Regions from separate parts of the Mesorhizobium sp. WSM4815 genome, predicted to be linked through region 1. Evidence: riboswitches for the same ligand, from Rfam matches in the RefSeq annotation. Region 1 holds a riboswitch; the other holds the start of a gene.
The links. A riboswitch is a leader RNA that binds a small molecule or an ion and turns the genes downstream of it on or off. The one in region 1 is predicted to bind S-adenosylmethionine.
Positions count from the first base shown of each region.

Region 2: linked by a shared signal. The riboswitch ahead of metX (homoserine O-acetyltransferase MetX) and the one ahead of AC0L2B_RS32425 (O-succinylhomoserine sulfhydrylase) in region 1 are both predicted to bind S-adenosylmethionine.

Region 1 is NZ_JBVVQS010000102.1:773,370-789,481, reverse strand. It holds gene AC0L2B_RS32485 (acyltransferase family protein) at 1-1,111, shown strand, start outside; tRNA gene AC0L2B_RS32480 (tRNA-Gly) at 1,201-1,274, shown strand; gene AC0L2B_RS32475 (DUF3606 domain-containing protein) at 1,441-1,689, shown strand; gene AC0L2B_RS32470 (Crp/Fnr family transcriptional regulator) at 1,844-2,569, shown strand; gene AC0L2B_RS32465 (L,D-transpeptidase family protein) at 3,225-4,229, opposite strand; gene AC0L2B_RS32460 (LysR family transcriptional regulator) at 4,388-5,377, opposite strand; gene chvE (multiple monosaccharide ABC transporter substrate-binding protein) at 5,713-6,777, shown strand; gene mmsA (multiple monosaccharide ABC transporter ATP-binding protein) at 6,801-8,408, shown strand; gene mmsB (multiple monosaccharide ABC transporter permease) at 8,405-9,697, shown strand; gene araD1 (AraD1 family protein) at 9,978-10,970, shown strand; gene AC0L2B_RS32435 (ABC transporter substrate-binding protein) at 11,153-11,926, opposite strand; gene AC0L2B_RS32430 (2'-deoxycytidine 5'-triphosphate deaminase) at 12,020-13,114, opposite strand; SAM riboswitch at 13,240-13,317, shown strand; gene AC0L2B_RS32425 (O-succinylhomoserine sulfhydrylase) at 13,391-14,578, shown strand; gene AC0L2B_RS32420 (ceramide glucosyltransferase) at 14,624-15,778, opposite strand; gene apaG (Co2+/Mg2+ efflux protein ApaG) at 16,036-16,112, shown strand, end outside.
Region 2 is NZ_JBVVQS010000099.1:54,049-70,160, reverse strand. It holds gene AC0L2B_RS23495 (DUF3108 domain-containing protein) at 1-50, shown strand, start outside; gene yddG (aromatic amino acid exporter YddG) at 79-966, shown strand; gene AC0L2B_RS23485 (lysoplasmalogenase family protein) at 966-1,634, shown strand; gene AC0L2B_RS23480 (cupin domain-containing protein) at 1,609-2,049, opposite strand; gene gloB (hydroxyacylglutathione hydrolase) at 2,090-2,857, opposite strand; gene AC0L2B_RS23470 (class I SAM-dependent methyltransferase) at 3,077-3,853, shown strand; gene AC0L2B_RS23465 (ABC transporter ATP-binding protein/permease) at 3,969-5,795, shown strand; gene AC0L2B_RS23460 (DUF1194 domain-containing protein) at 5,990-6,760, shown strand; gene metW (methionine biosynthesis protein MetW) at 6,822-7,436, opposite strand; gene metX (homoserine O-acetyltransferase MetX) at 7,552-8,721, opposite strand; SAM riboswitch at 8,842-8,919, opposite strand; gene hisC (histidinol-phosphate transaminase) at 9,092-10,201, shown strand; gene AC0L2B_RS23440 (prephenate/arogenate dehydrogenase family protein) at 10,208-11,143, shown strand; gene AC0L2B_RS23435 (sugar kinase) at 11,231-12,154, opposite strand; gene AC0L2B_RS23430 (DUF2125 domain-containing protein) at 12,208-13,206, opposite strand; gene AC0L2B_RS23425 (gamma-glutamylcyclotransferase) at 13,323-13,889, shown strand; gene AC0L2B_RS23420 (aldo/keto reductase) at 14,005-14,952, shown strand; gene AC0L2B_RS23415 (LysE family translocator) at 15,100-15,717, shown strand; gene AC0L2B_RS23410 (lysophospholipid acyltransferase family protein) at 15,744-16,112, opposite strand, start outside.

The sequences.
Region 1 (16,112 bases):
AACGGTCCTGCTTATCTATGTTGGCCAAAACAGCCCCTCGACGATCGCCAGCCGCATACTAGAAGTCCGGCCGCTGGTCTGGATCGGCCTCATCTCCTATTCGCTGTATCTTGTTCACTGGCCGATCAATGCGTTCGCGCACTATCTCTCACTAGAAGAATTCGACCCGTCGATGACCGTTGCGTTGACGGTAGCAAGCCTCGCGCTGGCTGCGTTTTCCTGGAAGTACGTCGAGCAGCCGTTTCGGCAGAAAAGGAGCTTCACCGCCCCGGCGCCCATCTTCGCCTTTTCAGCGGGCGCAATCGCTGTTCTTTGCCTTGGCGGGGCGGCGGGGGCGCTCGGCAACGGCTTTCCGCAACGCTTTCCAGACTATGTCCAACAGCGGATTCCTGTCGGGGACTGGGGCAATGGCACCTGTTTCAACGAGGGCTTCAGCCGGATCGAAAACTGGAATATCGAGGATTGCACGCGCACACGCGGCTTCCCTACAACCGTTTTGTTGTGGGGTGACTCGTTCGCCGCCCACTATGTTCCTGGCCTGGACGCCAACATAAATCAACTCCGGGCCAATATCGTGGAATACACCTACGCGGGCTGTCCCCCGATTCTCTCCTACTTCTCCTATGGACGCCCGGATTGCATGCGGTTCAATCAGCAAGCCCTGAAGATTATCCAGGACGCTGGCATCAAGACGGTCGTGCTCAGCGGTCGGTGGACCGATTATGAGGCCAGAAGTTTCGACGGTCTCCAGCAAACGATCGATACCGTTCGTGGTCTGGGTGTGCGTGTGTTTGTCATCGGCCAGTCCCCGCAGTTCATAACCGATGTTCGGAAAATCGCGTTCTTCGCAAAGCGCGAAAATCTCGATGATACGTCGTGGCCAATGGCCATGGATCCCGACATCAACAACCGTGTGCGCGCATTTACCAAAGGCGCCACCTTTATCGATCCGCTGAATTTCCTCTGTAGCGCCGGACGCTGCTCTTACGCCGACGCAGGCCAGTTCCTCTATTTCGACTATGGCCATTTTTCTACCATCGGGGCCACTCTGGCCATTTCGAAATACTGGCCGGCCTTTGCCACAGACGATGCCGTTGCCACGACGGAGTAACAGTCGGCCCGCTGGCAAGGCACGAGTGCACACGAGTATACGCATAACGATTGCCCGAATGCCGGCTTGCGTGGTAACGAGGCTGCTGCGCGGGTATGATGTAATGGTAGCTTGTCAGCTTCCCAAGCTGAACGCGCGGGTTCGATTCCCGCTACCCGCTCCAGCTTGCCCAGTCGGGCCGGCCGGCGCCGCACCTCACAGGACCACATGATCAGGTGAGCGGCAAACATCAGCCGGATAGAACATAACGTGATTCTAATAAGAGGCGGCAACAAAAGATGCCGATCCGCGTTGCGTTTGATCTGAAGGCCAGCCAGGGAGGAACCAAAATGGCCGACGACAAGGGCAATAGAGGTTCTGGCGACGGAAACCGCGTCGCGCGCGACCAAGACTATGAATTCCGCTATTTCGCTACCAAGTTCGGCCTCTCAATACCGCAGATCCGCGAGCTTTTTGGCAAGCACGGCAATGATCGCGAGACCCTGTATCGGGAGGCTCGGAAGCTCGGAAACGCCGTGACCACACAAGAACGGATCTCGAACGACGACCGAACTTTTCACAACCAGAGCCGCCCATGACCGGCAAGCGACATAGCGAAGAAGTCGAACATGAGAGCGACCTTTTCTGTCTGTGTCCGACAGGCGGCCAAGTCGTAGATGCTCGGGACCTGCGGCATGTCAATTGGCACGAGCCGCTGGAACTCGATGCCTGATCTGCTCAAAAGGCACCGCGATGTTCGGCAAAGACCTCCTGGTTCACATGCTCGACCGCCGCGACACCCTGCCGCCAGACGAGATCGCGCTCATTGAGGCTCTTCCGGTTCGGCCGGTAACTTTCGGACCCGATGAGGAGATCGTCAGGGAGGGATCCCGACCCACCGAAAGCTGCCTTGTCGCGAATGGGTTCGCAGTTCGAAACCAGGCTATTCGGGAAGGAAAGCGTCAAATAACGGCAATTCACGTGCCGGGTGACTTTGTCGATCTGCATAGTTTACTGCTAAAAGTGATGGACCACAGCGTGAGCGCGCTGGGTTCGTGCGATGTAGTTTTCATTCGACACAAAGACCTGCTTACAGCAATGGGTGGAAGTCCACATCTCACCCGGATGCTCTGGCTTTCGACGACTATCGACGCCTCGATCCAAAGGACCTGGATAACCTGCCTCGGGCGTCGCTCCGCCAAACAGCATCTCGCACATATAATTTGCGAGTTGTATGTCCGATTAGAGATAGTCGGATTGGCCTCTGACCAGAAGTTCGCTATTCCACTGACGCAAGCGGAAATGGGGGACGTGCTTGGTCTATCTGTAGTTCACGTGAATCGGACACTGCAGGAGCTTCGAGCGAAGGACCTGGTTATCTGGAAAGACCGGAGGATTGTTATCCTTGATTTCCAGCGATTGGCCTTACTGGCCGACTTTGATACGACTTACCTAAATCTCTTCCATGAGCCACGGTGACCGCCCTCGGCCAAGACGCGTCGGCGCACTGATGCGGCATCAAGATTTCTCGTCAAATAAACAATGTGAATGAGCCCTCGCTCCGGATCGATTACGGCTGGATTCAATTGGCACAGTTGACGTCAAAGAAGGATTGCACATGCGTGAGCTCGAAAATCTCATCGAACAGTATGTAAATAGTCGGAGGCGGCGCCATAGTTTCATATCGACGGGGCTCGCCGTTAAGGCGCTCAAACAGATCGTACCGGCATGTTCGGTCTCAGATTCCGACCTGGCGAACATGATTGCCAATCGTGCAATAGACTACAACCTTCCGGTGAGCTTTGACCTTAATGAGAGCTAGGCGTGGCACGTCATTATGCAGTCCGACCATGAGCCTTCCGAGGCCTACGAAACGGTCAAGGAAGAGGCCGACCGGCAAGGCTCGGGTGGAGATGCCGGCACCCTAGCAGGCAAGGTCGGCAAAGTTGTGGAATCGACCGCAAACAGAACTGAGGAAGCCATTCGCGATCGTTTGCCGGGGTCGTCGGACGGGTCTTCAGCCACCTCGTAGCTCGCCACCGGCCTGAAGGCCAGGTCCATAGGACGTCATCCGGCATCGTCTCCGGCGCGCGCCCGGGCCTTGCGAGAGCATCCGGCTGGCCAGTCCGCTTTGCTACGGGGCAAGCTCGTCGACGGCGCGGGCGATCTCGTCCTTGAACTCGACTTTCGTGCCCGGCTGCACGATGGAGCCGAGATCTTCGACATCCCAGTTGGTCAATCGGATGCAGCCATGCGAGAAGGTTGTGCCGATCTTGCCAGGTTCGGGCGAGCCGTGGATGCCGTAGCTTTCGATGGAGAGATCGATCCACACCGATCCCACGGGATTGTTCGGCCCGGCGGCGATGGTGAAGGGACGCTTGGTCTTGACTCCCTTAAAGGCAAAATCCGGATCGTAGTGATAGGTCGGATTGCGCACCACGCGCTTGACCTGCGCCGTGCCGCTTGGTGCCGGCTTTTCATCGCTGCCGATCGAGGCGGGGTAGACTGCGAGCCATTTGCCGGAAGCATCGAGCACGCGCACCAGGCGAGCGCCCTTGTCGACCTCAATGCCGGCAACGGCCGCGGGAGGATCGCCGCGGCCAACATCAGGCACGATCAAGGTCTTGCCGGGCTTCCTGAAGCCGGCGCCCGGATTGAGCATCCTGAGCAACTTTTCGCTGACATGGAAGCGCTCCGCCAGCCTCTCCAACGCGTTGCGATAGGCGAGCCGCCGCAGACGGGCCATCCTCTCCATGCGAGCCGGAATACGCCTGGTGAAAGGTCCGCGCAAATCCTTGCGCGTCACCTCATGGGTGACCAGCACCGGGTCGGCGGAGGTCGCCGTGAGCTTGCGCCAGGTCTCCGCAGTGAGCTTGCCATCGGATCGGAGTCCGTTCGCCTGCTGAAAGGCGGCGAGTGCCTTGGCGAAGTTCTCTGAGAGGCGACCGTCGATCAGCCCCGGCGAGAAGCGGGCGCGATCCAAAAGAATCTGCGCCTTGAGCACCGTCGGATCGACCTCCTTCGGTTCGCCAGCGCTGAATTGGGCCTGATTGACGGTCGCCAGGTCCAGCGTGGCCGAACGCGCCCCGCCGCACGCGACGGCAAGCATCGCGGCGAAGACGAGGAGAAGCCTGATCATCGATAGCTCCCTGGGCCCTGCAACAGGAGCCCGCTTCTATGACGCGGCACGGCCCGGTGTGGTTCCTTCGCTCGAGCGATATTCTGATTGAAGCGACCCGGGATTGAAGCGACATGGCCGAAGAGTGGATTGGCAATGGATCGCTTGATTTAACGCCGTCAGCCCACCTCGCGCAAAATGAAGTCGTGCAGCATCTTGGCCGCCGGCGAAAGCACGCGATTTTTTACGGTGATCAGACTGTATGGCCTGACCTCGATGTCGAATTCGGTCTGGACGACGTCGATGGCGCCGGCCAGCCCCTCGGGGTTCTGGATGAACTTCGCCACCTGGATCGACACCGGCGCGATGGCGTCCGACTGCGCGACCATGACCAGGGTGAGCAGCAGCGAGCTGGTGTTGAGGATGCGGTCCGGCAGCGCGATGTTGCGGTTCAGGAAATTGCTCTCCATCGCCTGGCGCAGCGGCGAGCCGCCCGACTGGAAAACCCAGTCATAGGCGGCGGTCTCCTCCAGCCGCACCGCCTTGCCCTTGGCCAGCGGGTGGCCGCGGCGCACGATGAGGCAGGCTTTCTCGACGCCGATGACGCGGGCCTCGAACAGCCGCGGATTGAGGTCCTCGGGGATGCGCGCGATGATGAAATCGTGACGTGTGGCGATCAGTTCGCGCGCCAGCACATTGGAGGTCTCGACCTGCATGGTGATCTCGATACGCGGATAGATGCGCCGGATCTCGCGGATCGCCGGCACGGCGAGCTCGATTGCAGGGGCCGTCACCGCGCCCAGGAACACCGAGCCGCCCTTGCCTGCCTTGAGCTCGGATATCTCGCGGTCGACTTCGCGCATCTCGAGCAGGATCGAACGCGCGCGCCTCGCCAACGCCTTGCCATAGGGCGTCAGCGTGATGCCGCGCGGCAGCCTCTCGCACAGCTTGACGTCGAGCACCGCCTCCATCTCGGCGATCATGCGCGAGGCGGCGGGCTGGGAGATGTTCATGACCTGGGCTGCCGCGCTGACCCGGCCATGTTCGTCGAGGGCTGCGATCATGCGCATGTGGCGCAGACTGAGGCCGCTGCGCAGCAAGGTCTCACTCCTGCCGGGACGTTCCCCATAACCCTCTGAAAGTCCGCCAGAATCCCGTAGCGCCGCCATGATGTCTGTTTGCTCCTCGCTGGTGGCCGGCCGGCAATCCCGGCCCGATCTTTTGGCCACTTTCAATTCTTTTGGCCACTTTCAGTATACCAGTTTGGGTATAGCAACTACCAAAGATCGCATTTGACAGTTATGGCAAAGCGCCACACCTTTGCGCGTCCTGAAACCTGACCGTCGCCAGCGAGAAAAATCGCATCGACCGGAACCAGAGTCTCAGGGCCGATTGGGAGGATACCGGAGATCGATATGGCGGCAGCGGCGCGTTTTGGCGCTCCTGCACGATCGCGCGGCCCACGAAACCCAGGGTGCGCGTCCATCAACCAGGGAGAGTTAATGTGAAGATCATCAAGACACTGGCCGCCGTCGCGGCCCTTAGCATCGCGGCCATGACGGTCCCGGCGCAGGCAGGCGAAGGCCTCATCGGCGTGCTGATGCCGACCAAGACCTCGCAGCGCTGGATCAACGACGGCGACGCCGTCAAGTCCCAGCTCGAGGCTCTGGGCTACACTGTCGACCTGCAATATGCGCAGGACGATATCCCCAATCAGCTCAGCCAGCTCGAAAACGAAATCACCAAGGGCCCAAAGGCGCTGATCATCGCCTCGATCGACGGCACCACCTTGTCGGACGCGCTGCAGAAGGCGGCTGACGCCGGCGTCGTCGTCGTCGCCTATGACCGGCTGATCAAGAAAACCCCGAATGTCGACTACTACACCACGTTCGACAATTTCGGCGTCGGCGTCATCCAGGCGAAATCGCTGCTCAAGGGCCTCGGCTATCCCGAGAACAAGGGGCCGTTCAACGTCGAACTGTTCGGCGGCTCGCCTGACGACAACAACGCCTTCTTCTTCTACGACGGCGCCATGTCCGTTCTGCAGCCGCTGATCGACGACAAGACCCTCGTCGTGAAGTCCGGCCAGATGGGCATGGACAAGGTCGGCACGCTCCGCTGGCTGGCAGCCACCGCCCAGGCCCGCATGGACAATCTGCTCTCCGCCCACTACTCGGATGGCAGCCGCGTCGATGGCGTGCTCTCGCCATATGACGGCCTGTCGCGCGGCATCATCGCCTCGCTGCGCGCCGTTGGTTACGGCACGGCCGATCAGCCATGGCCAATCGTCACCGGCCAGGACGCCGAAACCGCTTCGGTCAAGGCGATCATCGCCGGCGAGCAGTACTCGACCGTGTTCAAGGACACCCGCGAACTCGCCAAGGCGACGGTCGAGCTCGTCGACAAGGTGCTCTCGGGCGGCAAGCCGGAGGGCCTCGACACCAAGACCTACAACAACGACGTCAAGGTCGTCCCCTCGATCCTGCTGACGCCGCATGATGTCGACAAGTCGAACTACCAGGCCCTGGTGGTCGATTCCGGCTACATCAAGGCCGAAGAGCTGAAGTAACCGCAGACGTAAAACCCGGGGTCCTGCGCAACGCAGGGCCCCGCTTCGCCAGTGAACGACCCGGTATGTTTCCGGACCTCGCAGGAGTGGTATTCCCGATGGCCCAGACGATTTTGGAGATGCGTGACATCACCAAGACGTTTCCCGGCGTCAAGGCGCTTTCGAATGTCAACCTCAGCGTCGAGGAAGGCGAGATCCACGCCGTTGTCGGCGAGAACGGCGCCGGCAAGTCGACTCTGATGAAGGTGCTGTCGGGCGTCTATCCAGCCGGCACCTATGATGGCGAAATCGTCTATCGCGGCGATGAGTGCCATTTCAAAGGCATCCACGACAGCGAGCGCCGCGGCATCGTCATCATCCACCAGGAACTCGCGCTGGTGCCGATGCTGTCGATCGCCGAAAACATCTTCCTCGGCAACGAACACGCCAGCTACGGCATCATCGACTGGAATTCCAACGAGACGCGCACCAGCGCTCTGCTCAAGAAGGTGGGCCTCAAGGAAGACCCCAAGACGCTGATTACCAATATCGGCGTCGGCAAGCAGCAACTGGTCGAGATCGCCAAAGCGCTCAGCAAGGAAGTGCAGTTGCTGATCCTCGACGAGCCGACGGCGAGCCTGTCCGAAAAGGACAGCCAGGCGCTGCTCGACCTGCTGCTCGAATTCAAGCGGCAGGGCATCACCTCGATCCTGATCTCGCACAAGCTCAACGAAATCAACCGGGTCGCCGACAAGGTCACGATCATCCGCGACGGGCGGACGATCGAGACGCTGCCCAAGAAGGACATCTCGGAAGACCGCATCATCACCTCGATGGTCGGCCGCTCGCTGGACGACCGCTATCCGTCGCGCGAGCCTGACATCGGTGAGGTCGTGCTCCAGGTGAAGAACTGGTCGGTCTATCATCCGATCCATGCCGAGCGGCAAGTGATCAAGGGTATCGATATCGACGTCCGCAAGGGCGAGGTGGTAGGTATCGCCGGGCTGATGGGCGCCGGACGCACCGAATTCGCGATGAGCCTGTTCGGCCGCTCCTATGGCCGCCGCATCACCGGCGAGGTGCTGCTTAAGGGCAAGCCCATCGATGTCTCCTCTGTCAGCAAGGCAGTCGAACACGGCATTGCTTACGTCACCGAAGACCGCAAGACCTACGGTCTCAATCTGATCGATCATATCAAGCACAACATCACGCTGGCCAATCTTCCCGGCGTGTCGCGCCACAGCGTGATCGACGACATGCGCGAGCTCGCCGTCGCCAACGACTACAAGGCCAAGACCAACATCCGCTCGTCCAGCGTTTATCAGATGACCGGCAATCTATCGGGCGGCAATCAACAGAAGGTGGTGCTGTCGAAATGGCTGTTCGCCAATCCGGAGGTGCTGATCCTCGACGAGCCGACGCGCGGCATCGACGTTGGCGCCAAGTATGAAATCTACACGATCATCGCGCGGCTCGCCTCGGAGGGTAAGGCGATCATCGTCATCTCGTCCGAGATGCCCGAACTGCTCGGCATCACCGACCGTATCTATGTCATGAACGAAGGACGTATCGTCGGCGAAATGGCGGCGAGTGATGCCAGCCAGGAAAAGATCATGCGCGCCATCGTTCGCGGAGAAGGAAAAGCATCATGAGCACCGAAAGCGGTCCCGTCCCGAAAAGCGGCGTCGCCGAAGATGTGCAGCAAGGGCCGCGCATCGCTGTCTCGGCGCTGGTCACCAACCTGCGCGAATACGGCCTGATCCTGGCGCTTATCGCCATCATGGTGTTCTTCCAGTACACGACGTCCGGAACGCTGTTCAAGCCGGTGAACTTGAGCAACCTGGTGCAGCAGAACAGCTTCATCATCGTGATGGCGCTGGGCATGCTTCTGGTGATCGTCTCCGGCCATATCGATCTCAGCGTCGGCTCCGTCGCCGGTTTCATCGGCGCGCTGGCGGCGATGATGATGGTCATCTGGCCTCTCGGCCCTTTCAGCAATCCGCTGGTGGTGTCGATCATCTGCCTGATCGTCGGGGGTGCAATCGGCGCGGCACAAGGCTACTGGATTGCCTATCACCGAATACCGAGCTTCATCGTCACGCTGGCGGGGATGCTGATCTTCCGCGGCATCTGCCAGGCGCTGCTGGGTGGGGGGTCTTCCGTGGGGCCGCTTCCGGTCGGCTTCAAGGCGCTCAGTTCCGGCTTCATTCCCGACGTGATCGGCTCATTGACGCTGATACCGCCGGTGGTGAACGCCGCCGGCAAGACAATCGTCGGCAGCGGCCTGACGCTGCACATGACGACGATCGTGCTCGGCATCGTCGCCGTGGTCGCCTATGCTTATTTCGGGCTCAGGGCACGGCGCAGCCGCGAGCGGCATGGCTACGAAGCCGAGCCCTTCTCGCTGTTCGTCGTCAAGACCTTGGTGACCAGCGCCCTGGCGCTGTTCCTGGTCTACCAATTCGCCACCTACAGGGGTCTGCCAATCGTTCTCGTGGTGATGGGCGTGCTGATCGCGCTGTTCGTGTTCGTCACCAAACGCATGACGGTCGGCCGCCGCATCTACGCAATGGGCGGCAATGCCAAGGCGGCGCAGCTATCGGGTATCAAGACCGAGCGGCTGACCCTGATGGTGTTCATCAATATGGGCGTGCTCTCGGCGCTCGGCGGGCTGATTATTGCGGCGCGCCTTGGCCAGGCGGTGCCGGCGGCCGGCCTCGGCAGCGAGCTCGACGTCATCGCCGCCGTGTTCATCGGCGGCGCTTCGGCGATGGGCGGCGTCGGTCAGGTTGTTGGCGCGGTGGTCGGCGGTTTCATCATGGGCGTCATGAACAACGGCATGTCGATCATGGGCGTCAATGTCGATTGGCAGCAGGTGGTCAAAGGCCTGGTGCTGCTCGGCGCCGTGGTCTTCGACGTCTACAACAAGAACAAGGCTTGAGGGAACTCATGCATGTCGCCAAACGTGTGCAGCGTGTTGGGACAACGGCATGCATGAAAGCAAGGATTAAAGTGGGCCGCTTTTCAAAGGCGGCGCGCTTTTAGGAGGCACGGGTCACATCGCGGCGCTGCCGGGCGGCGCAAGGAAGTCCCCCAGGGGACCGGGCCCGCGAGCAATCCGGACGAAGAATTTCACCCGTGGCGCGGACACCGTCCGAGCTGCGCCAGGAAAAGCTTGCCAGACCGGCAGGCCGGCCAAGGCAATTGAGAGAGGGTACGTCATGCTGATTTCCCAGATCCTCGACGAGGCGGAGACCATCCGCGTCGTCGCCCGCAACGGCGGCAAGACCAGAATCATCAACGGCGCCCGCAGCGTCTATTCGCTGGCAATGGAGGCCGCGCGCACTGGCACCGGGCTCGTCGCCCTCATCGAGCGCAAGGGTTTTGGTGAAGCGGTCGACCTCGATGCCGCCTACAAGAAGGGGCGGCTGCTGTCGCCGATCAACCATCCCGACCCGGCGCATCTCCACCTCACCGGCACCGGGCTGACACATCTCGGCTCCGCCGCGACCCGCGATTCCATGCACAAGAAGCTCAGCAGCGACGGCGAGAAGCAGCTCACCGATTCCATGAAGATGTTCCGCATGGGGCTGGAGGGCGGCAAGCCGGCCAAGGGCCAGACCGGCGTGCAGCCGGAATGGTTCTACAAGGGCAACGGCACCATGGCAGTGGCGCCCGGTGCGGCACTTCTGTCGCCCGCCTTCGCCGAGGATGCCGGCGAAGAGCCGGAAGTCGCCGGCATCTATATCATCGGCGACGACGGCGTCCCGTTCCGCGTCGGCTTCACGCTGTCAAATGAGTTTTCCGATCACGTCACCGAGCGCGTGAACTATCTTTTCCTCGCGCATTCCAAGCTGCGCAACGCTTCGTTCGGGCCGGAAATCCTGATCGGCGAGCTGCCGTCCGACGTCAGGGGTTCATCGCGCATCCTCCGCGACGGCCAGGTGCTGTGGGAAAAGCCTTTCCTGTCGGGCGAGGCGAACATGTCACACACCATCGCCAATCTCGAACATCACCACTTCAAATATTCGGCCTTCCGCCAGCCGGGCGACGTGCATGTGCACATGTTCGGCACCGCGACACTGTCCTTCGCCGACGGCGTCAGGACCGAGGCCGGCGACGTCTTCGAGATCGAGGCCAAGGATTTTGGCCTGCCGCTGCGCAACCCGCTTGAAATCGAGCAGCCGGTGAAGGTGGCGGTCAAGGCGCTTTAGGCGCCAACCTTCTCCTTCTACCCTTGTGGGAGAAGGTGGATCGGCGCGCAGCGCCGAGACGGATGAGGGGTGCTGGAAGGAATGAGACGTTGGTGTTCCCTGGAACACCCCTCATCCGACCGAGCTTCGCTCGGCCACCTTCTCCCACAAGGGGAGAAGGAAGAACGCGCAGCTTCAGCGCCTCAATAAATATCGAAGTCGAAATATTTGGCCTGGATCTTCTTGTAGGTGCCGTCTGCGACGATCGCGTCGATTGCGGCGTTGAGCTTTTCGCGCAGCGCATTGTCTTCCTGGCGCACGGCGATACCGGCTTCGGTCTCCGTGCCCTTGACGTCGCCGACCATCTTGCAGCAGTCGTCGCTCGACTTCTTCATCCAGTCCATCAGCACGAATTTGTCTGAAAGGACGGCATCGAGACGGCCGTTCATCAGGTCGGCGACCGCCTCCTCCTGGGTTGGATAGAGCTTCGCCTCGGCGCCGGCCTTGCCATAGACATCCTGGGCATAGTCGGCCTGGGTGGTCGAAGCCTGGGCGCCGACTGTCTTGCCGGCGAGTGCCGCCGGTTCGGTCGAGGCAATATCGCTGTCCTTCAAGGCCACCAGCGAAAGCGGCGTCGTATAGTATTTGTTGGTGAAGGAGACCTGCTTCTTGCGCTCCTCGGTAATGCTCATGGACGCGATGATGGCGTCGAACTTTTTGGCCTGGAGCGCCGGGATCATGCCGTCCCAGTCCTGCGTGACAAGTTCGCATTCGACCTTCATCTGAGCGCAAAGCGCTTTGGTGATGTCGATGTCGAAGCCGACGAGCTTGCCATCCGCGGTGATGGTGTTGAACGGCGGATAGGCGCCTTCAGTGGCGATCTTCAACTTTTCCTGTGCTTGCGCCGACAGCGACCCGGCTGACATCGCCAGCATGACGGCTGTTGCTGCCGATGCGATCCATCTTGAAATCTGCATTTTCTGTTCCCCTTGTTCCAACCGTATTGACGGCTAAGACAGCCAAGCACGACCCGTAAGGTCAGGCAAGCATGGTCTGATCATAGCGGGCGATCAGCGCGCGGCGCGAAAATGCTTGGACAGTTTCAGGCCCTGCGCCTGATAGTTCGAGCCGAGATCTGTGCCGTAGAGCGCCTGCGGCCGCTTCAGCATGTGCTCGTAGACCAGCCGTCCGACGATCTGGCCGTGATCGAGGATGAACGGCACTTCGTGGCTGCGCACTTCGAGCACGGCCCGGCTGCCGGTGCCGCCCGAGGCCGAATGGCCGAAACCCGGATCGAAGAAACCGGCATAGTGGACGCGGAATTCGCCGACCAGCGGATCGAAGGGCGTCATCTCGGCGGCATAGAGCGGCGGCACATGCACCGCTTCCTGGCTGACGAGGATATAAAATTCGTCCGGGTCGAGCACCAGTTCGCCGGCACCGCTCTTGTAGAGCGGGTCCCAGAAATCGACGACATCCTGCGCGGCGCGCTTGTCGACATCGACCAGGCCGGTGTGGTGCTTGCCGCGGTAGCCGACCAGCCCGTCCTTGTCACCATCGAGGTCGATCGACAGTGCGATGCCGCCGCCGGAAATGTTCGGCGGCTCGGTGGCGACGAGCGTCTCGGCACGGTGCAATTCGTGCAGCTCGCTTTCCGACAAAAGCGCGTTGCCGGTGCGGAACCGGATCTGCGACAGCCGCGAGCCGGTGCGGACGACGATCGGAAAGGTGCGCGGGCTGACTTCGAGATAGAGCGGGCCGTTGTAGCCGGCAGCGATCTTGTCGAACTCGTGGCCGCGATCGGTCATCACGCGGGTGAAGATGTCGAGCCGCCCGGTCGAGCTTTTTGGGTTGGCCGAGGCGGAAATGTTTGCCGGAAGCGCCAGGCTCTCGAGCAGCGGCACGATATAGACGCAGCCCGTCTCCAGCACCGCACCATCGGTGAGATTGATTTCGTGCAGCTTCAGGCGGTCGAGTTTTTCAGCAACCCTGTGGTTGGGGCCGGGCAGGAAGGAGGCGCGCACCCGCCAGGCCTTGTCGCCAAGCCTGAGGTCCAGGCTGGCCGGCTGGACCTGGTCGGCGTCGAGCGCGCGCGGCGACTTCAGCGCGCCCGACTGGTACAGCGCGGAAATATCCTGATCCGGAAGAATGCCTGTCTGCCGCAAAGTCTGGCTCCGCTCGAAGGCCGGGCGTGGTCTCGTCTTGTCGCAGGTTCTTGCCGTGGAACCCGCTGGTACAAACCTCTTAATCATGCCGGCAATTGACGCAAGCGCGGTGCAGGTCTAAAGGATCGTTATCCCGTGGTGATTTGGCCGGTCGGCTTGCAGCCACGTTAAACAAGTCGCTAAAGGACCGTCGGGCCGAAAGGCCGTACGACCGGTTGCGACTTTCGCGGCCGGTTTTTTTGTGTTTGGACCATTTTTTGTGTTTGGAACAAGGTGATGACGAGCAAAACGCGCAACTGGAAGCCTCAGACCGCCCTCGTGCATGCAGGAACGCTGCGTTCCGGCTTCGGCGAAACCTCCGAGGCGATGTATCTCACGCAAGGCTATGTCTACGACACGGCGCAGGCGGCGGAAGCCCGCTTCAAGGGCGAGGAACCGGGCTTCATCTATTCGCGCTATGCCAATCCGACGGTCGACATGTTCGAGAAGCGCATGTGTGCGCTGGAAGGTGCCGAAGATGCCCGCGCCACCGCATCCGGCATGGCGGCGGTGACGGCGGCGTTGCTGTGCAGCGCCCGGGCCGGCGACCACATCGTGGCGGCGCGCGCGCTGTTCGGCTCCTGCCGCTGGGTGGTCGAGACGCTGGCGCCGAAATACGGCATCGAGGCGACGCTGGTCGACGGCACCGACATCGCCAATTGGGAAAAGGCGGTCAGGCCCAACACCAAGTTGTTCTTCCTTGAAAGCCCGACCAATCCAACGCTGGAGGTCGTCGACATCGCAGCCGTAGCCTCGCTTGCCGATTCGATCGGCGCGCGGCTGATCGTCGACAACGTCTTTGCCACGCCCTTGCAGCAGAAGCCGTTGCAGCTCGGCGCCCATATCGTCGTCTATTCGGCGACCAAGCACATCGACGGCCAGGGACGCTGCCTCGGCGGCATCATCCTGTCGGACAAGAAGTGGATCGACGAGAATTTGCACGACTACTTCCGCCACACCGGTCCCAGCCTCTCGCCCTTCAATGCCTGGACGCTGCTGAAGGGGCTGGAGACGCTGCCGCTGCGCGTTCGCCAGCAGACGGAAAGTGCCGGCCGGATCGCTGACTTCCTCGCCGAGCGATCGGAAATTGTCCGCGTCATCTATCCCGGCCGCGCCGATCACCCGCAGGCGGCGATCGTCAAGAAGCAGATGTCGGGCGGCTCGACGCTGATCTGCCTCGACGTCAAGGGGGGCAAGCAGGCGGCCTTCGCCTTCCAGAACGCGCTCGATGTCGTGCTGATCTCCAACAATCTCGGTGACGCCAAGAGCCTGATCACCCATCCGGCGACGACGACACACAAGAATCTGAGCGACGAGGCGCGGGCCGAACTTGGCATCGGGCCAGGCACGCTCAGGCTGTCCGTCGGACTAGAGGACACTGACGACTTGCTCGAAGACATCGAGCAGGCCTTAGCCGCCAGATAGGGATACGCGCCGAACTGCTGCGCTCTGATCTGCAAAGCGGCGCGGTCAGGCGCCCGACGGCGACTCTTCCAATTCCGCAACGGCGCTGGTTTGGATGGTCATCGTGTTGCCGCGCCAGTCGACGGCACCGCTGAGCCAGCCGCGCACCCAGATGGCGGGAAGCATCACGTCCCGCGCAACCATCGCCGGGATCATGCGCAGCGACAGGTGCCAGCCCTTGGCCGAGGCGAGAGCGCATTCCGGCAGATAGGCGACTATCAGCACGGCGACGGCGGTAGCCGGCAGGCTGAAACCGGCGCCTGCTGCCGCAACCAGCGCCAGCACCAGCGGCGGCGCCGCTCCGATCAGGATCTCGGGCGCGAAGAACAGTGGGAATGTGACGCGACGCAGGCGTGCCCAGCGGGCCTGGCGCGACCAGATTTCGCCAAATGTGCGCAAGCCGAGCGGCTGCTCGAACGGCGAGGCAACGAGATTGACGCGCAGTCCGAGCCCGTTGACAAGCTTGGTCGCAGCGGCATCCTCGGCAATCTCCGCAGCAAGCGCACGGATGCCGCCATTGGCGTCGAGCAATGGCTTGTTCCACAGCATGCTCTTGCCCTGGGCAAAACCGAGGCCGAGCGCCTCGCCGGTATATTGCCAGCGCGCCTGCAGCGTATTGAGGAAAGCGCATTCGACCTCCGCCCAGATCCCGTCCGGCCGCGAGCCGATCGGCGTCGAGCAGACGAGGCCGGTGTCCTGCCGCCATGCCGTCATCAGATGCTGGACATAGTCCCTCCGCATCAGGACGTTGGAATCGGCAAGGACGACCCAGTGGTGGCGCGCGGCCTCCCAGCCCTTCACGCAATTGTTGAGTTTCGGATTGCCGCTGATGCGGTCGTCGCCGACGAGCAGCCGGGCCGGCACGGCCGGAAAGCGGGCGATCGCATCGGTGATCCGCCCGACCACCGGGTCGTCGGCATGGGCGACGCAGAAGATGAGCTCATAGTGCGGCCAGTCGAGCGAGAAGGCGCGCTCGAGCGTCTCCTCGGTAAACGGCTCGACGCCGCGCGACGGCACGACGATCGACACCGGCGGCGCCTTGGCGGCTGGCGGCGTGATCCTGCCAGGCCGCTTCAGCTTCAACGAAGCGAGCAGGATGCTGGCGAGATTGACAACAAGCAGAACTATGGAAAGCAAGGCGGCTGTGACTGTCAATTCCATCAATATCTGGTCGCTCCAGAAAAAACCGGCCGCATGAAGCCGTTTTCAACAGTTCGACAGAATGCTGAGTCGCCCGGCCCTGCACACCATCCCCGGCCCTGCACACCATCATTGTCACGTGTCACTTAAATGACATTGTTGTTCGGCACCTGCGCTTAACAAATTCGGGCAACGATGGCAGACACCGAGGCGACGCACCCCGTTGACCGAACTGCGGAGAGGGTCGAATGTTCCGTCTGCATAGTGTGGAGTGATTTATGTACAGCGCCGTCACGCGCGACATCGAAGTGCAGGTCAGGCCGTTCTATCTGGAAGATCGCTCCGACCCTTCGGA
Region 2 (16,112 bases), on a different contig from region 1:
AAATCGGCACCCTTACCGTCAGCGCGGAGCGGTTCGAAGCGACAGATTAGGCGCGATCGCGCGCCGCCGGAGACGGACATGGGGCGCGCAACACTGATCGGCTTCTCGGCGGTCGCCATGTGGGCGCTGCTGGCGCTGCTTACGGACGCTTCCGGCGCGGTGCCGCCATTCCTGCTCTCGGCGATCACCTTCACGATCGGCACCGGCGTCGGGCTCGTCGCGCGGCTGTTCATGCCGGCCACCTCCGGGAGCGAGAGAATACCGCCGCAAGTGTGGCTGATCGGCATTGCCGGCCTGTTCGGCTATCACTTCTTCTATTTCACTGCGCTGCGCAACGCGCCGGCGGTGGAGGCGAGCCTCATCGCCTATCTGTGGCCGCTGCTGATCGTGCTCGGATCGGCGCTGATGCCGGGCGAGCGGCTGGCCTGGAACCATGTCGTCGGCGCACTGCTCGGCCTTGCCGGCACTTTTCTGATCGTCACCAAGGGCGGCGGGATTGCCTTCGACGCGCGCTATGCCTTCGGCTATGCAATGGCCGGCGTCTGCGCCGTGCTGTGGTCGTCCTATTCGCTGTTGTCGCGCCGCTTTCCTTCGGTGCCGACCAGCATCGTCACCTGGTTCTGTGCGGCCACGGCAGCGCTTTCGCTTGTCTGTCATCTGATGCTGGAAGAGACGGTGCTGCCTGTCGGCGCCGGCCAGTGGCTGGCCGTGCTCGGCCTCGGCCTGATGCCGGTGGGCGCGGCCTTCTACGCCTGGGATATCGGCGTCAAGCGCGGCAACATCCAGGTGCTGGGCGCGGCAAGCTATGCCGCGCCGCTGCTGTCGACGCTGGTGCTGATATCAGCCGGCTTCGCCGAGCCGTCCCTGCGCATCCTCGCCGCCTGCGTGCTGATCACCGGCGGCGCAGCGCTTGCGGCGAAATCGCTGTTCTTGCGCAAGAGGGCTGCGAGCGAGGCAGGGGCGTGATGCCGTTTCCCGGCGGCATCGACGCCGACGCCAATGCGACGCTGCTGTTTTCGCTGGCCGCCGCGGTGATCTACGCCTTCACCATCGACATGCCGCCGAAGCTTGCGCGTTCCGCGGTCAAGACGCTGGCCGTGGCGATGCTTGCTGTGCTGGCATCGCTGCAGGGCGGCCCGTGGCTGCTCATCGCTGCGCTGGCGCTCAGTGCTATCGGCGACGCATTGCTGTCGCGCGACGGTGAAAAGGCTTTTGTCGGCGGGCTGGCCAGTTTTCTCGTGGCGCATGGGCTTTACATCGCGCTGTTCCTGCGCTCCGGCGAGGGGGCCGGGCTGCTCTCGGCCGAGCCGTGGCGCGCGGCGATTGCCGTGGCAATGGCCGTGTTGGCGCTCGCCATGCTTTTTGCGCTCTGGCGCCGTGTCGGCCCCGCCCTGCGCCTTCCCATCAGCGTCTATATCGCGACAATTTTTGCCATGGGCATTTCGGCCCTCACTCTGGACAATTTCTGGGTCGTCGGCGGCGCCGTGCTGTTCATGGCGTCCGACGGGCTGCTCGCCGCGGAAAAGTTCCTGTTGAGCGCCATCTCGCCGCACCGTATCTGGACACGCCACGCGGTCTGGGTGCTGTATTATGCCGCCCAGCTGGCGATCACGATGGGTTTCCTGCTGGGCTAGGACCCCAGCCCGGTCCGGCCAACTCGAAGGCGGCGAAATCGAAGCCCGGCGCCACGGTGCAGCCGGCCAGCGTCCACTCGCCCAGGCTGCGCGCCGACTGCCACCAGCCTGCCGGCACAACGATCTGCGGCCGCTCGCCCGCCGCCAATGCCGTGCCGAGCACCTGCTCGATCACCGGCCCGTTTTCCCGATGCATCGACAGTGCCAGCGGGGCGCCGGCATAGAAATGCCAGACCTCGGAGGCGTCCTTGACGCGGTGCCAGGCCGACACTTGCTCCTGCTCCAAAAGGAAATAGATCGCGGTCGAATGGCCGCGAGCGCCTTCCGCGCCATCGCGAAAGGTCTCGGCATACCAGCCGCCTTCCGGATGCGGTTTCAGGCCGAGCGCCGCGATGATTTCGGCGGAACTGGTCATTTTCCCCAGAACTTCATGGATGCCAGACCATCAACGGTGCTCAGAAATTGTCCTTGCGCTTGCGAATTTCGGCGAACACTTCGGCGTCGGAGGCGTTCTCCATGCCGAAATGCTTGCGGATTGCCGGATCGTGCCAGCGCAGGAACGGATTGGTCGACAGTTCCTCACCGATCGTGGTCGGCAGCGTCGGCTTGCCGTCGGCGCGCAGTGCTTCGATTTTCGCGGCGCGCTCCTTCAATGCCGAATTGGTCGGGTCGACGGTCAGCGCGAAGCGGGCGTTGGAAAGCGTGTATTCATGGCCGCAATAGACGACCGTCTCGGCCGGAAGCGCCGCGAGCTTCTTCAACGAATCGTACATCACCGGCGGCTTGCATTCGAACAGCCGGCCGCAGCCGAGTGCGAACAGCGTGTCGGCGGTGAACGCCACTTTCGACGCCGGCAGATGATAGGAGACATGGCCCGCCGTGTGGCCGGGCGTGGCGATCACGTCGATCCTCTCCTCGCCCAGGTGGATGACCGAACCCTGTTCGACGGTTTCGTCGATGCCGGGGATTTTTGCCTTTTCCGCTTCCGGTCCGACGATGCGCAGCTTGAAGCGCTCCTTCAGCGCCAGGTTGGCCTCGACATGGTCGACATGGTGATGGGTGGTCAGGATCATCGTCGGCGTCCAGCCGGTACGCTCGATCGCGGCCAGGATCGACGCCTCCTCGGGCGCGTCGATGATCGCGGTCTGGCCGCTTTTCGGGTCATGCACCAGCACACCGAAATTGTCGCTGCGGCACATGAATTGTTCGATTTCAACCGGCATCGCATCTCTCCACGAGAGCGCCGCGCGTCCAGTTGGACGCACAAAGGACGCTTCTGACACTTTTTACCTGCTGCATCGTGTCTTCCGAAATCGAAACCGATTTCTGGCCGATGCAGCAGTCGCCGCAGACATAGGGCGCTTGCCCGCGGATGTCATCCGTCTTTGTAGAACTGGGCGCCTTTGTTGAACTTGGACAGCATCGAAGATAGCGTGCCGCGCATGCATTCCGATATCGTCGACCTTCGCTCGTTTTATTCGACCACGCTCGGGCGATTGGCCGAACGCTCGATCACCATGGCGTTGTCCTCGATATGGGCTGTCGTGCCCAATGAGCGCCTGGTCGGCCTCGGCTACACCTTGCCATGGCTGGAGCGGTTCGGCACCGATGCCGAACGAGTCTTTGCCTTCATGCCGGCGACGCAAGGCGCGGTGGTCTGGCCGGCCACCGGGCCAACCGCGACCGCGCTGGTCTTCGATGAGGAATTGCCGTTGGTCGATGCCTCCATCGACCGCATGCTGCTCGTCCATTCACTCGAACATGCCGAGAACCCGCGCGAGACGCTGAACGAAATCTGGCGGGTGCTGTCGCCCGCAGGCCGCGTCGTCATCGTCGTGCCCAACCGGCGCGGTGTCTGGGCGCGTTTCGAGCATACGCCGTTCGGCAGCGGCCGGCCTTTCTCGCGCGGCCAGCTCACCGAATTGCTGCGCGAAGCGAATTTCACGCCCGCGGCCTGGTCCGACGCCCTGTTCTTCCCGCCATCGCGGCGACGCTTCATGATGCGGTTCCACAATGTGCTGGAGCGCGCCGGCCGCAGGTTCTGGCCGATCTTTTCCGGCGTCATCGTCGTCGAGGCGCAGAAGCGGCTCTATCAGGGTGTGCCGGTCGTCCAGCGCGCCTCTCGCCGCGTCTTCGTGCCGGTTTTCTCGCCGCATGGCGCCACAAGGCTCGGCCGGATATCGCCGAGCGGGAAGGCGCCGTCGCCGGGCCGCCGATGACGTTTTCGTGATCGGAATCACGCTTTTTCCCACCTATCTGTCGTGGGCGGGTTTGCTACCCGATTGAGTGGACTTGCTCACCGGTTTCAGCACCGCTTGCGAAGGGTCTTCATCAATGGCTGATCATCCGGATTTCGAGGCCAGCGCCAAGCCGATTGCCGCGTCGGTCGAAGCCAGCAGCCTGCGCGACCAACTGGCGACAATCAGGCTGGCGCTGGCGAAGTCGCCGATCCGCAAACAACTGCTCTGGGCCTGCCTCGGCATCGTCGCCGTCATTGTGGCAACCTCGATCGGGCAGGTTCTGCTCAATCGCTGGAACGAGCCCTTTTACGACGCGCTGGCTCGGCGCGACATGCAGGGTTTCCTGCACCAGCTTCTGGTGTTTTCCGCCATCGCCGGCGGGCTTGTGGTGCTCAATGTCGGCCAGACCTGGCTCGACCAGACGATCCGGCTGAAGCTGCGTGAGGCGTTGACCGTCGATCTGATCGGTGAATGGATGCGGCCGGCGCGGGCTTTCCGGCTCGCCAACGCCGGCGCCATCGGCGTCAACCCCGACCAGCGCCTGCAGCAGGATGCCGGGCATCTCTCCGATCTTTCGACAGGTCTCGGCATAGGACTATTGCAGTCGTTGATTCTGCTTGTTTCGTTCGTCGGCGTACTTTGGTCGCTGTCTTCCGGCTTCGTCTTCCATATCGGCGGCTATTCGCTGGCGATTCCGGGCTACATGGTGTGGGCCGCAATCCTCTATGCAGGCACCGCCTCCTGGCTGAGCTGGCTGGTCGGACGGCCGCTCATCCGCTTCAACACCGACCGCTATACGCGCGAGGCGGAGCTGCGCTCCTCGGTGGTCCGCGTCAACGAGAATGTCGATGCCATCGCGCTTGCGCACGGCGAGGCCGACGCGCGACGGCGGCTTGAGCTCGACCTCGGCACGGTGCTGGGCGCGATGCGGCGCATCTACAGCGCCCAGATCAATCTTTCCTGGGTGACCGACACCTATGGCTGGATCACTGTCGTCGCGCCGATCCTCGTCGCCGCGCCGGTCTATTTCGCCGGTGACATCAGCTTCGGCGGGCTGATGATGGCTGTCGGCGCCTTCAACCAGGTGCATTCCTCGTTGCGCTGGTTCATCAACAATATCGGCGGCATCGCCGATTGGCGCGCCACGCTGATGCGCGTCGCCGATTTCCGCATCGCGCTTGCTGAAACGGATGTGCTCCACCACAGCGAGAGGCGCATCGAGTTCGGCGAAAATCCGGACGGCAGGCTGACATTCGACAAGCTCGAAATTGCGTCGCGGGATGGATGCACCAAGCTCGCCGAGCCCCATGTCGAGATCCGTGCCGGCGAGCGCGTCATGATCACCGGAGATCCGCGCGCCGGCAAGACGCTGTTCTTCCGCGCCATTGCCGGTCTGTGGCCGTGGGGAAGCGGGCGGATCGGCATGCCGGCCGGAGAGGTGCCGGCCTTCGTTCCCCGAAAATCCTATTTCCCGCTCGGCACGCTGCGCGAGGTGCTCGACCACGCCGATGCCGCGGTCAGCGACGCCGAGATCTCGGCGGTGCTTGCCGAGGTCGGTCTCGGGCGGCTGTCATCCTCGCTCGACCGGTCGGCGCGCTGGGAGCGCGAATTGAGCGATGACGAGCAGCGCCTGCTTGCCTTTGCCCGGCTGGTCTTGCGGCAGCCGAAATGGGTGATCATCGATGAGGCTTTGGACACGTTCGACGGCGCGACGCTGCGGCGGGTGCTGTCGATGCTGGAGGCGCGTCTTGCCGACGCCGCGATCCTCAATATCGGCCGTGGCCAGCAGAATATTGAATTCTTCCCGCGCTCATTGGCGATCGTGAAAGATTTCGAGCGACCGGCTCTCAAGCCAGTCCGCGTCAGGGCCGGCGCGATCGAACCACCCCCGGCCGTCGCCAAAGCCCACCAACAGGCATAGCCGGCCGTAAGCTTTATTTTGCCGTGATCGCGGCGAAAGATTGCCGGCATCGTTCGGAAGCCTGCGGCGTTGGATTCATGCGACACGCTTTGAGTCTTTGCTTCGATGCTTGTCGTTACCCCAAAACCGCTGCGCGCTTTTGGGCGACCTGCGTCAGCCTGCTTGCCTGCCTTGCCCGTGCCCAGGCAGCACCTTTGGCCGCGCCTGCCGACACCATTGCCGTGGACGTCGAACTGGTGCTGGCGGTCGACATCTCGCACTCGATGGACGAAAAGGAATTCGCCCTGCAGCGCGCCGGCTATGTCAAGGCACTGCGCCACCCCGACTTCATCAATGCGGTGCGTTCGGGCGTGAACGGCCGCATTGCGCTGGCCTATTTCGAATGGGCAGGCACCGTCCGCGACGACGCCGTCATTGCCTGGCAGGTCATCGACGATGCCGAGAGCGCCGAGGTATTCGCCGGCAAGATCGAGGCGCGCCCGTTCAGGAGCTTTCGCGGCACCTCGATTTCCAGTGCGCTCGCCTTCGGCGCCAAGCTTTTGGATGGAGCCGCCTTCGACGCGACGCGCAGCGTCATCGACATCTCAGGCGATGGCCCCAACAATATCGGGATGCCCGTCGCCACGACACGCGACGCCGCGATAGCAAAGGGCATCGTCATCAATGGCCTGCCGATCCTGATCAGCCCGTCGCCCAGCTTCAGCCATCTCGACCAATACTATGCCGAGTGCGTCACAGGCGGGCCAGGCTCCTTCGTGCTGCCGGTCTATGCCGCTTCGGAATTCGTGACCGCCATACGCCGCAAGCTGGTCCTCGAGGTCAGCGGTGTTGCCGATCCTAATGCCGGTCCCGGGGCCGATCCCGGATCCGTCCCGGTCGATGCGGCAGCACCGGTCGACTGTTTGCAAGGCGAGCGCGGTCGGCGGTTTTTCTCCGATCCGTATTTTCCGGAACTTGATCGCTAGACCTCGATCAGTCCCAGATGTCTCCGGACTCGGGCCGGCTGGCCGAAGCGACGGGTCGCCGTTATCTCTTCAGCAGGAACACCGCCTGCTGGCCAAAGAAATTCCAGAACCACCAAGGCATCGACAGGCCGATTTTCTGGCCATTGGCGTCGAGCGCGGTTGCCTTTTCCACCGTTGCGCCGAGCTCTTCGCAGAGATTGACGAAGTCGCGGATGGTGCAGAAATGGATGTTGGGCGTGTCGTACCAGGAATAGGGCAGGTCCTTGGTCACCGGCATCCGCCCTTCGACGAACAGCGAAAGGCGTACCCGCCAGTGGCCGAAATTGGGGAAGGAGACGATGGCGTGCTTGCCGATCCTGAGCAACTCGTCAAGCACCAGCTTCGGGTTGCGGGTCGCCTGCAAGGTCTGCGACAGGACGACGAAATCAAAACCCTTGTCGGGATAGAATTTGAGGTCCTTGTCGGCGTCGCCCTGGATGACGGACAGGCCGCGCGCCACGCATTCGTTGACGCCGCGCTGCGACAGTTCCATCCCACGGCCGTCGACCTGCTTCGTTGCCTGCAGCAATTCGAGCAGCAGGCCATCACCGGAGCCGACGTCCAGCACCCGCGACTGCGGCGGGATGAGATCGGCGACGACTTCGAGGTCGACGCGCTGGGCGTGGTTGACACTCATGATCGTGCCTCTTGCCTGGCGCATGACCTTGATCCGAAAAGCCTGCAAACTTCAGGCGTCATGCGCTGCTGCCTGGCGCAAGATGCCGGTTCGAAAAGGCTGTAATCTTTGGGGGTCATGCGCTGAGCCCCCTGGCGCGGGCCGCCGACGCGATGAAGCCGTTGATGGCCGCGAACAGCTCCGGCTCGTCGAGCAGGAAGGCGTCGTGGCCGCGATCGGTCTCGATCTCGACGAAAGACACCGAGGCGCCGGCCGCGTTCAGCGCATGAACGACCGAGCGGCTCTCCTCGGTCGGGAACAGCCAGTCGCTGGTGAAGGAGACCAGGCAGAAACGGGTCTTGGTGCCGGCAAAGGCGTCGGCGAGCCGGCCGCCATGGTCGGCGGCAAGGTCGAAATAGTCCATCGCCCTGGTCATGTAGAGATAGGAGTTGGCGTCGAAGCGGTCGACGAAGGTCATGCCCTGATGGCGCAGATAGCTCTCTATCTGGAAATCGGCGTCGAAACCGAAGGTGAGTGCTTCACGATCCTGCAGGTTGCGGCCAAACTTCCGGTGCAGGGCCGCCTCCGACAGATAGGTGATGTGAGCGGCCATCCGCGCCACGGCCAGCCCCTTTTCTGGACGCTTGCCCTGCTCGAAATATTTGCCGCCATGCCAGTCGGGATCTGCCATCACCGCCTGCCGGCCGACCTCATGGAAGGCGATGTTCTGCGAGGAATGACGCGCGCCGGTGGCGATCGGCAGCGCCGAGAAAACGCGCTCCGGATAGCTCGACGCCCATTGCAGCACCTGCATGCCGCCCATCGAGCCGCCGAGCACCGAGAACAGTTTTTCGATGCCGAAATGGTCGACCAGCATCAACTGCGCCCGCACCATGTCGCGGATGGTGATGATCGGCAGGTCGAGCCCGTACGGCTTGCCGGTGGCGGGATTGGTCGAAGCGGGGCCGGTCGAGCCGAGGCAGCCGCCGATGACGTTCGAGCAGATGACGAAGAAGCGGCTGGTGTCGATGATCTTGCCGGGGCCGATGAGCACTTCCCACCAGCCCGGCTTGCCGGTCACCGGATTGGTGCTGGCGACATGCTGGTCGCCAGTCAGCGCATGGCAGACGAGGATGGCGTTGGAGCGGGCGTCGTTGAGCGTGCCGTAGGTCTTGTAGGCGATCTGGAACGGCGACAGCAGTGTGCCGGCATCGAGCTTGAGCGGCTTGTCGGCGCCGAAACGCAACACCGGGCTCGACGGCTCGTCGGCCTCGTTGTTGGTTCTTTTCGTGCGCAGCGCGACCATCGCATCCTCTTACATTAACCCATCGTGTTTTCCGAAAGTCGATTGCGATTTTCGGCTCGATGCGACTGTCCGGCCGGCTGCGGACAACAAAAAAACCGGCATTGCCTTCGCAAAGCCGGTTACAGGATGCAAACGGCCCTTTAGCGAGTTGTTTAACGTGGCTGCAAGCCGACCGGCCAAATCACCACGGGATTTCGCCTTTCTTTAGGACCGGCGCGCCTCGGCGTCAACGGCCAGTCACGCACCGATCATTGCCGCCTCTCGACATTCCAGGCCACGGCTTGTATTTCCGCGGCGGCTTCCAGTGTGGCGGATCTGAAATTCGCATCGCGTTGGAGCAGCGGAAGCGTTCTCGACGGATTTTTGCAATATGAACCAGGCATCGGATCAGGCACGTCCAACGCCCCGCGCGGGGATCATGGACATCGAAGCCTATGTGCCGGGCAAAAGCACGGCGCCGGCCGGCGTTGCCAAGGTCCACAAATTGTCGTCGAACGAGAACCCGCTCGGCCCCTCGCCGAAGGCGATAGAAGCCGCGCGCGACGTTGCGGCCAAGCTCGGCATATATCCCGACGGCACCGCCAGGCGCCTGCGGGAGGCGATCGCCGAGGTGCATGGCCTCAATCCGGCGAACATCGTCTGTTCCAATGGTTCCGACGAGATTCTGGGCCTGCTTGCGCAGACCTATCTCGCGCCCGGCGACGAGGCTGTGATCACCGAACACGGCTTCATGGTCTACAAGATCTACATCCAGTCGGCAGGTGCTGTCCCGGTCTCGGTCAAGGAAACCAATGAGCGTGCCGACCTCGATGCGATCCTCGCTGCGGTGACGCCGCGTACCAGGATCATTTTCCTCGCCAATCCCAACAACCCGACCGGTACCTATTTGCCGTTCCAGGAGGTGCGCCGCCTGCATGCCAGCCTGCCTCGAAACGTGCTACTGGTGCTTGATGCAGCCTATGCCGAATATGTCCGCCGCAACGACTATGAAGCCGGCGTCGAACTGGTGGCTGGCGCGGAAAACGTGGTCATGACCCGTACCTTCTCCAAGCTCGGCCTCGGCGGCGCGCGGATCGGCTGGATGTACGCGCCGATGCATGTCATCGATGCGATCAATCGGGTGCGGGGTCCCTTCAACGTCAACGCGACCGCGATCGAGGCCGGAATTGCCGCGATCCGCGACCGTGCCCATGTCGAGCGCAGCGTGGCGCATAACGAGACCTGGCTGACCTGGGTGAGCGAGGAGTTGACCAGGCTCGGACTGCGGGTGACGCCGAGCGTCGGCAATTTCGTCCTCATCCACTTTCCCGAGGACAAAAAACATTCGGCGGCAGCTGCGGACGATTACCTCTGTGCGCGCGGCTACATATTGCGGCGCGTTTCCGGCTACGGCTTCCCGAATGCGTTGCGCATGAGCATCGGCACCGAAGAGGCCAATCGCGGCGTTGTCGCCGCCCTCGCGACATTTCTGAAAAGCTAGAACACCATGACATCACCGATGTTCGCAAAGATCGCGCTGGTCGGCATCGGCCTGATCGGCTCGTCGCTGGCCCGCGTAATCCATCGCGAAGGCCTTGCCGGTCATGTCGCCATCTCGACGCGCAGCGAAACGACGCTGGCGCGGGCGAAACAACTCGGCCTCGGCTCCTTCTACACGTCGGATGCGAAAGAGGCGGTCGGCGATGCCGACCTGGTCATCGTTTCGGTGCCGGTCGGTTCTTCGGGCGAGGTCGCCGAGGAAATCGCACCGGCGCTGAAGCAGGGCGCAATCCTCACCGATGTCGGCTCGACCAAGGCGTCGGTCATCGCGCAGATGCAGCCGCATGTGCCTGCCGGCGTGCATTTCATCCCCGGCCATCCACTGGCCGGCACTGAAAAATCGGGCCCGGACGCCGGCTTTGCCGAATTGTTCGAAAACCGCTGGTGCATCTTCACGCCGCTACCCGGCACCGATCCCGAGGCGCTGGAAAGGCTCTCGGAATTCTGGCGCCGCTGCGGCTCCAACATCGACACGATGGATCCCCAGCATCACGACATGACATTGGCCATCGTCTCGCACCTGCCGCACATCATCGCCTATAACATCGTCGGCACCGCGGACGATCTGGAGTCGGTGACCAAGTCCGAGGTCATAAAATATTCGGCCTCCGGCTTTCGCGACTTCACGCGCCTTGCCGCGTCCGATCCGACGATGTGGCGGGACGTCTGCCTGCACAACAAGGATGCCATCCTCGAAATGCTGGCGCGGTTCTCGGAGGATCTGGCCTCGCTGCAGCGGGCGATCCGCTGGGGCGACGGCGAAAAGCTGTTCGACCTGTTCACCCGCACCCGCGCCGTGCGCCGCTCGATCATCGAGGCTGGCCAGGACATCGACGTGCCGGACTTTGGCCGGCAGGCAGTCGAGCATCCGGCCAAGGGATAGAGCATCGGACCCGTACCGGTTTTAGGTGAAATCCGATGCTCAAGCAAAAGAGCGGCGGTACCATCCGATTTGAAGGCCGCCTCGCGCTCAATCCGGCCAGTGAGCCGCCATCATCGCCAGTGTCTCGGCCCTGTCCGGCGCGCCCAGCCTGCCGCCGAAGCGCAGGCATTTGAGCGCGGCGGCGGCGCTGGCAAAGCGCAATGTCCGTTCGATCGGCATGGCCTCGGCCAGCCCGACGGCAAAGGCGCCGTGAAACACGTCGCCGGCGGCAAGCGTATCCACTGCCTTGATCCTTGGCGCCGCGACGTGGCGCACCGACGCCAACGAGCGGTCGAACCACCAGCTTCCCGCTGCGCCGCCGGTCACCGCCACGAATGCATCGGTGCGTCTGGCCAGCGCTTCACAGGCCGCCGGCGGGCCTTGCTCCTCACCGCAGAGGATGAACGCCGCCGGCTCCGACGCGACGACATGCGAGGCGAGCGGAAACAGCCGTTCCAGCACGGCCCGTGGCGCGGTGTCGGCGTCAAGTATGGCTGGACGGCCGATTGCGCGCGCCGCCGTCAGGGCCAGAGCTGCCGCGCCCGGCCAGCGCACGTCGACCAGGACGGCATCGAATGCGGTGAGATCTTTTGTGGGGAGCGCTTCGGGGTCGGCCTGGGCGAGCTTGTCATAGAACGGAACGATAATGCGCTCGCCATGCGTGTCGACCAGGATGGCCGACAGCGCCGACCGCGCGCCGGCGACGCGCCGGACAAAGCTGCAATCGACGCCTTCGGCCTCAATGCCGGCGACCAGCTGATCGCCGACGAGGTCGTCTCCCGCGCTCGCCCACAGCGATACCTCCGCGCCGAGGCGGCGTGCGGCGCAGGCCGCGCTCGAAGCCATGCCCGAGGCGATCTGGACGCCGTCGGACGCGATGAACTTGCCCTGACGCGCCGGAAGCGTGTCGACGCGAAGGATCGTATCGAGCGTCAGCGCGCCAACACACAGGAGCTTCACCGGGCGGTTCATCCATCTTCCTGTTTGACCATGGTCTTTCCGAACTGGAGGTTCGCAATCGTCGCCTAATCGACCGGCTTGATCCTGCCCAGCGGTATAAAACCGAGCGAGGCCTTGCCCTTGACGATCTTGAGCGGCATCGACGGTTCGTTGCCAAGCAGCGCCAGCCCGGCAAAGCCAGTTTTGATCTGGCTCTTCTGCTCGGGAATGGCCTTGCCGAGGATTTCCGCCACCGCCTTCGGATCGCTGAGCTTGATCATCAAATCGGCGTCGATCAGCCCGTCGGCATCGACCGAAACCGGTCCGGAAACGGTGACGCGCGCGTTCCCCGACGACAGATCGAGCTTGCCGATATCCACCGCCCGGCCGCGCAGGCTCTCTGTTTGTGTCTTGATCAGCGCCACGCCGTTCTTCAGCGTCACGTCGCCGCCGCCGTCGAGCGGCGGCAGCACGCGGCCATCGATCGCGCCCGGATCGATTTCGAGGTCGGTAAAACTCCCGGTATAGTCGATGTCCTGGCCGTTCGGACGCAATTCTCCGGCCGCTGTCCCAGCGCTGAACAGCTCGACCGGGTCTGTGCCATCGGCCGGATCGGTCTGGGCTGACAGAGCCTCTGCCTCCAGTGAAACGCGCCGGGGCAGCGGCCAGGACAGTTTGACGTTCGCTCGCAGATCGTCCCAGTCGATCCACAGCGGCGCCATCCCCGGCACGGAGGTCCTGAGCGGCCCCCGCAGGTCGGCGCCAGGTGACAGGATCTGGGTAATGTGCGTGACTGCTTTGAGGCTGCCGAGCGAGGCGGCGACGTTCCTGTTGTCGTCCTGATAAGCCAGGCTGTCGCAGGAAACGGCGAAGCTTGAGGGGTAGCCGCTGACCGTGAGATTGGCGCAGTCCGCCTCGATGCCACTGCCGTTGAGTTCGGCCACCGCTATGTCGGCTTCGCTCTTGACCTTGTCTGCCAGGTAGAACCAGCCGGCACTGTAGAGGCCGAACAGCACGACGATGAAAACGCCGAGCCAGAACAGCCGGCGGAGAAAATTCGGCGGGCGTTCGTCATTTGACGTCATGCTGCGGCTCTCGTTGGCGCGTGTTGCAGAGGTGTCGTTTCCGGCAAGATCGGGTAGACGAAGACGGATTGAAAAAACACCGATTCCAGTGCGGTGCTGCAACCAGGCTTGGCGATATGGGCGATTTTTGGGTTTTTGGCTACGGCTCGCTGATCTGGCGGCCGGGATTTGCGCATGTCGAGACGCGGCGGGCCCGCCTCCATGGCTACCGCCGCTCGCTGTGCGTCTACTCCTTCGTGCATCGCGGCACGCGCGAACGGCCCGGCCTGGTGCTCGGCCTCGACCGTGGCGGCTCCTGCATCGGGCTGGCTTTCCGCGTCCCCGGCGATCTGCGCAACGAGGTCATCACCTATCTGCGCGAACGCGAACTGGTCACCAATGTCTATCTCGAGCGCATGCTTAGCATTCGCCTCGACAAGGGGGACACGCGTGAGGCCGACAAGGGTGGGGGCGACACAGACGGAGGCGAGACGGTCGAGGCTGTCGCCTATGTCGTCGACCGTACCCACGAGCAATATGCCGGTGCGCTCGATGCGGCCGATGCGGCGAGCGTCGTTCGCGGCGCCGTCGGCCAGTCGGGAAAGAATGAGGACTACGTGTCCAGCACGCTGGAGCACCTCGAGGCGCTGGGGATCCGCGACCATTGGCTGGCAGAGGTGGCGAAACGGATCGCGCCTTTGTGAAGCGCTGGTCGGTGGAAAAGTCGGCCGGCCCTTTGACGTCGGTGCGGCCCGCCATAGGTTAAGCCGGTCACGGGGCTTTTCGCCCGCTTCTTTCCATTCCCCACGGAGATCAGTCTTGGAGAAACGTCGTCTCGGTCAAACCGACCTGTCCATCGCGCCGCTGGTTCTGGGTGGCAACGTCTTCGGCTGGACCGCCGACGAGAAAACCTCTTTCGACCTGCTCGACCGGTTCGTCGGCGCCGGCCTCAACGCCATCGACACCGCCGATGCCTATTCGCGCTGGGTTCCCGGCAACAAGGGCGGCGAATCCGAAACGATCATCGGCAAATGGATGAAAAGCCGCGGCAATCGCGACAAGGTTGTGGTGATCACCAAGGTCGGGTCGGACATGGGGCAGGGCAGGAAAGACCTCTCCGCGGCCTATATCGAAAAGGCCATCGATGCGTCGCTGAAGCGGCTGCAGACCGATGTCGTGGATCTCTATCTGTCGCACTGGCCGGACCCGGCCACCCCTTACGAGGAAACGCTCGGCGCCTATCAGAAGCTGCTCGACAAGGGCAAGATCCGCCACGTCGGCGCCTCCAATCTCGATGCCGGCCAGATGCGCGCCGCGCTCGACGTGGCAAGCTTGCGGGGCCTGCCGCGCTATTCGGTGCTGCAGCCGGAATACAATCTCTACGATCGCGCCTCTTTCGATGGACCGCTGCGCGATCTGTGCATGGCCGAGGATATCGGCGTCATCACCTATTTCAGCCTCGCCAAGGGGTTTTTGAGCGGCAAGTACCGCAGCCAGGCCGATCTCGGTAAAAGCGCGCGTGGCGACGACGTGAAGAACTATCTCAACACGCGCGGCATGCGCATCCTGGCGGCACTCGACGCGGTGTCGGCGCGTCACGCGGCCAAGCCGGCGGAAGTGGCGCTCGCCTGGGTGATTGCGCGGCCCGGCGTCACCGCGCCGATCGCCAGTGCCACGACATTGGATCAGGTAGACAGCCTCGTCCGCGCCGCATCATTGGAGTTCGGTCCGGACGATATCGTCGAGCTCGACAGCACGAGTGCTTAGACGCCAGCGCGAAGCGGTGGCTTTATCAAACAGCAGCCAAGAACCGGGCGCGGCCTGCGCCGGAAAGGCTCGCTGCACGATCGTTCAAGACGCCTGCTATGCCCTGCCATACCATTGCCGGCATCGCGCCTGGATACTGGTATACAGATGGCCGAACAGGTCTTTTCCCATCCGGAACTATGGCAGCAATTGCTCGCGCTTGTGCTGGCATCGGCGGTCGTGATGGGCAGTCCGGGCCCGGCGACGATAAGCGTCACCGCCGTCGGCGCCGCCTTCGGCCTGCGCGATTCGCTCCGCTATGCCTCGGGTATCATTCTTGGTACGGTCGCCGTGCTTTTGGTCGTGGCGACGGGCATTACGGCCATGCTCACCTCTGTGCCGACGCTCACACCGCTCCTGGCGGTGGCATCCGCAGCCTACATCCTCTACCTCGCCTTCAAGATAGCAACGGCCCCGCCTCTGGCAGCGCGCAGCGGCGGGGCGGCACGTCCCACATTCCTCGGCGGGTTTCTGCTGGCGGTCGCCAACCCGAAAGCCTATGTGGCGATTGCCGCCGTATTTGCCGGCACGTCGTCCGCCGGTGAGCTCGATGCAGGGCTCAGGTTGGCGATCCTCGCTTCGATGATCGTCGCCATCCATGTCCTGTGGCTTCTCGCCGGGGCAGCGTTTGCGCGCTTCCTGCGCAAGCCGCTGGCCTCGCGGATCATCAATCTGACGTTCGCGGCAACACTGGTGTTGACCACGGCGCTGGCTGTGATTCCCTAGGGGACAGTGCCGCAAGCTTAGATGGTTCAGGTCGGGGTATCGGAGCCAAGTTCCCCCAGCCGCTTTACCGCCGTCGGCGGCATTGGCGGCGGGTTTGGCGCCTGGGACGCCTCGATGAGCAGCTGGTCGCAGGCGGCTTCCGTCTCGCCGATCAGCCGTTCCATGAATTCTTCCTTGCCCAAACCCGCCGGGATCGGCGGTAGGAAGCGGGCCTTGATCGTGCCGGGATAGCGCAGGAATTTCCGCCGCGGCCAATAGAGGCCGGCGACATGGGCGACCGGCACCACCGGAATGCCAAGCTGGATATAGAGCTCGACGATGCCGTATTTATAGGCCGGCTCGTCGCCCGGCGCCCGGCGCGTGCCCTCGGGATAGATGATCAGCTGGCGGGGATT